2 regions of the Ectobacillus polymachus genome follow, and region 2 is predicted to be linked to the other one. Evidence: riboswitches for the same ligand, from Rfam matches in the RefSeq annotation. Region 2 holds a riboswitch; the other holds the start of a gene.
The links. Region 2 has a riboswitch for thiamine pyrophosphate ahead of ACM5BR_RS16025 (MTH1187 family thiamine-binding protein). Riboswitches for the same ligand answer to the same signal wherever they lie in the genome.
Positions count from the first base shown of each region.

Region 1: linked by a shared signal. The riboswitch ahead of thiC (phosphomethylpyrimidine synthase ThiC) and the one ahead of ACM5BR_RS16025 (MTH1187 family thiamine-binding protein) in region 2 are both predicted to bind thiamine pyrophosphate.

Region 1 is NZ_JBLREB010000002.1:85,930-88,136, forward strand. It holds gene ACM5BR_RS11045 (CAP domain-containing protein) at 1-353, shown strand, start outside; gene ACM5BR_RS11050 (H-type small acid-soluble spore protein) at 389-565, opposite strand; TPP riboswitch at 703-816, shown strand; gene thiC (phosphomethylpyrimidine synthase ThiC) at 1,018-2,207, shown strand, end outside.
Region 2 is NZ_JBLREB010000004.1:192,320-194,526, forward strand. It holds gene ACM5BR_RS16020 (PAS domain S-box protein) at 1-724, shown strand, start outside; TPP riboswitch at 921-1,021, shown strand; gene ACM5BR_RS16025 (MTH1187 family thiamine-binding protein) at 1,102-1,422, shown strand; gene ACM5BR_RS16030 (ABC transporter permease) at 1,370-2,167, shown strand; gene ACM5BR_RS16035 (ABC transporter substrate-binding protein) at 2,206-2,207, shown strand, end outside.

The DNA of each region.
Region 1 (2,207 bases), on a different contig from region 2:
TTCAATTAACAAATGATCAGCGACGTAAAAATGGTCTTCCTGATCTTCAAATTGATAATACATTAGCAAGTATGGCTCAAGAGAAATCAAATGACATGCTTAACAAAAATTACTTTTCTCACACAAGCCCTACGTATGGATCACCATTTGATATGATGAGAATATTTGGTATTACTTATTCTTATGCTGGTGAAAATATTGCCCAAGGACAAACTTCCCCAGAGGAAGTTGTACAAGCTTGGATGAACAGTGCGGGTCACCGTGCTAACATTTTAAATGCAAACTACACGAAAATTGGTGTAGGCCATACAACAACGAAGGATTATTGGTCACAAGAATTCATTGGTAAATAAACAAACAAGTAGGAGGATTAACCTCCTACTTGTTTTTAATGTTCTATTAAGCTGCTTATAGGTACACTTTGTTCCTGTTCTGGTTGATGCAGGGGATAAATTCTAGCCATGGAATTATCATTCACTTCTTGGATATAAATAGGAACGCCATTGTACGTAACATTTGCCATAATAGGTGAAGCAGCGATATCTTTTGCACGTTGTTGGTTCATACTTCATCTCCTCCTTATAAAAAAATCCTTTATAGTATTTGTGATGAAAACGGTACATATGCAAAAAAAATCAATTCATTTTATTTTTTCTAAACTTTATGATATATTTAACACGAAAACAAAATATGTAAAAACGTAAGCTCTACTAGGGGTGTCCATATGCTTGGACTGAGAAAAGAATGCACATAATTCTTTGACCCTTTGAACCTGATCTGGATCATACCAGCGTAGGGAAGTAGTACGAAGGCGTCTGTTATTTGTTTTTTAGTACGCTACTACTTTTTGACGATAAACCAGGTTCTGTGTAAACAGAACTTTTTTTATTGTCTTTCCTTCTCATTTATATAGGGATGGACCTATGCTGTAACTCCTAGGTTTCAATATCTATTTTTAAGGGGGAAGTTACATTGCAAAAGAAAACAGAGGTCAATATCGAGTTGAAATCCCAATTTATGGGGAGTAAAAAGGTGTATGTTGAGGGGTCAAGACCAGATATAAAGGTTCCCATGAGAGAAATCGAATTAAGTCGGACCGTTACTTCTTTTAGTGAAGAAGAAAATGCTCCTGTTCAAGTATATGACACGAGTGGTCCTTATACAGATACAGCATGTGTGATTGACATTAGAAACGGGCTGCCGAAATTACGTAAAGAATGGATTTTAGAACGTAATGATGTTGAGACATATCCAGGAAGAGATATCAAACCTGTAGATAATGGATTCACAGAAGGCGATATTCGTGCAAACCTTGAATGGTTCCCGAATCGAAATACAACACCGTTATGTGCAAAAGCAGGACAGAATGTGACGCAAATGCATTACGCTAAAAAAGGAATCATTACTCCGGAAATGGAGTATATAGCGATTCGTGAAAATATGGATCCGGAGTTTGTTCGCGATGAAGTAGCAAAGGGAAGAGCGATCATACCAGCAAATATTAACCATCCGGAAAGTGAACCAATGATTATTGGCCGTAATTTTTATGTAAAAATAAATGCAAACATTGGGAACTCTGCAGTCGGTTCTTCTATCGAGGAAGAAGTTGAAAAAATGACGTGGGCGACTCGTTGGGGCGCAGATACAATCATGGATTTATCAACAGGTAAAAATATTCATACAACGAGAGAATGGATTATTCGTAATGCTCCGGTTCCAGTCGGCACAGTACCTATTTATCAAGCGCTTGAAAAAGTGAACGGAATCGCAGAGGACTTAACATGGGAAGTGTACCGCGACACGTTAATTGAACAAGCTGAACAAGGCGTCGATTACTTTACGATTCATGCTGGGGTTTTATTACGCTATGTTCCATTAACAGCAAAACGTACAACGGGAATTGTATCCCGCGGTGGTTCGATTATGGCACAGTGGTGTTTAGCACACCATCAAGAAAGCTTCTTATACACACACTTTGAAGAAATATGTGAAATCTTAAAACAATACGATATTTCTGTTTCGCTTGGCGATGGATTACGACCTGGTTCTATTGCAGATGCAAATGATGAAGCTCAATTTGCTGAACTTGAAACATTAGGAGAATTAACGAAAATCGCATGGAAGCATGATGTGCAGGTAATGATTGAAGGCCCAGGTCATGTACCAATGCATAAGATTAAAGAAAATATGGATAAGCAGCTTGAAAT
Region 2 (2,207 bases):
CATTACATTTCGCGATGTAAGTGAACGAAAACGAACGGAAGATATGCTAAGGCAATCAGAGAAATTATCTGCTGTTGGGCAGCTCGCCGCAGGAATCGCTCATGAAATTCGTAATCCACTCACATCTTTAAAAGGATTTCTACAACTTATGAGAGTGAATAACAGTCATAAGGAAGTATACTATGAAATTATGGACTCTGAATTTAATCGTATTGAAACGATATTAAGCGAGCTACTAATGGTCGCAAAACCGCAAGCTTCTACCTTTACTGTATGTTCCATTAATCAAATTATTCATGAAGTGACGACTCTTTTAGAAGCGCAAGCGGTATTGAAAGGTGTTCAAATTGTAAGTGAAGCGGAAGAAACTATTTTTGTATACTGCAATAGCAGTCAACTAAAGCAGGTTTTTATTAATTTAATTAAAAATGCAATTGAAGCAATGGATAAAGGCGGAATAATCTCTACAAACGTAAAAAAACAACAAGAATACGCCACCATACGCATATGCGACCAAGGAAAAGGAATCCCGAAAGAAAAACTAGATCAATTAGGCCGCCCTTTTTATTCAACAAAGGAAAAAGGAACTGGGCTCGGTCTCATGGTTACATACCAAATTATTGAGAATCATCAAGGGAAGATTGAAGTGCAAAGTGAAAAGGATATAGGCACGTGCTTTACGATTTCCCTTCCAATTGGAAGGGAAATCATAAGTGATAAATAATGATTCTGTTTAGGGGAATTAGGCCAATTATAGCTTTATGAGGAGAAATGTTTTCTTTCTTCTTTAAAGTGATAAGTGGCTTTTTTGTTGACTTTTTACTAGCATATAAACTGTTCTAAAGTGGTAAAAGCCTATATATGAAATTTCATGAATTGGTTTTTTGGGTAACACCGTGTTACAATATGAATAATAGATGAATAGATACAGGGAGCCGTAACGGCTGAGAGGATGTGAAATCACATCGACCGTAGACCTGATCTGGGTAATGCCAGCGTAGGAAAGTGTATCAGAGAATCGTAGTAACATTCTATGAATCTGTAAAAATAGGCTTTCTGCATTGGCAGGAAAGCCTTTTCATCTTTTAGGAGGGTGTTTGTATGTCTAAACAAGTTACAATTTCATTTTCTGTCGTTCCACAGGCGAAAACAGGCAATTTGTATGCGCTTGTTGATAAAGCAATTGAAGTGGTAGAGAAGTCTGGGGTTCGATATGAAGTAGGGGCGATGGAAACAACGCTTGAAGGGGATCTTGATGAATTGCTGGAGATTATTAAGAACGCACAACAAGCTTGTATTGATGCTGGGGCAGTTGAGACAATTACATCTATAAAAATCCATTATCGTCCAAGTACGGGTGTAACAATTGATGAAAAAATTGCAAAGTATCGTGAAAACTATGAAGCGAAAGAAATCAAATAGTATTATTACGATACTTTGGCTTCTTTTCTTGCTCATCCTATGGGAGGCTATTGTATCAATTTTTCATATTGAAACGTGGATTCTGCCGAAGCCTTCGTCCATTGTCCAAGAGCTGGTCGGGATGAAAGAACTTCTTTTTGTGAATACGCTTGTAACGCTAGATGAGGTTTTAATAGGTCTTGTCATTGCTGTTTGTTTTGGTACGTTGCTTGCAGTTGTGATGGATATGGTACCGCTATTTCGCGTGCTTATAAACCCATTATTAGTTATTTCGCAAACGGTTCCGATTGTAGCGATTGCACCCTTGTTTATTATTTGGTTTGGGTATGGGATGCTGCCCAAGGTTCTTGTCGTTGTATTAATTTGCTTCTTTCCAATTACATTAAGCATACTTGAAGGATTTCAAACTGTTGATCAAGCTATGCTTAATTTGATGAAGACGATGCGAGCTTCGACATGGCAAATTTACGAAAAAATTAAGTTTCCAGCAGTGCTACCGTATTTTTTCTCTGGTTTAAAAATCGCCGTCACATATAGTGTGATGGGGGCTATTATTGGAGAATGGCTTGGTGCGAGTGAAGGCCTTGGTGTTATGCTTACCCGTGCAACGAAGTCATTCTTAACCTCACGTGTGTTTGGTATTGCAGCTGTTATTGTCGGCATTACATTATTACTTTATTTTGCCGTAGAATTACTCGCAAGGATTGCTGCACCTTGGATATATAGAAAGGAAGACAACAAGTGAAAAAAGGTATCTTATTAACGATTATTACTGTATTTTTATT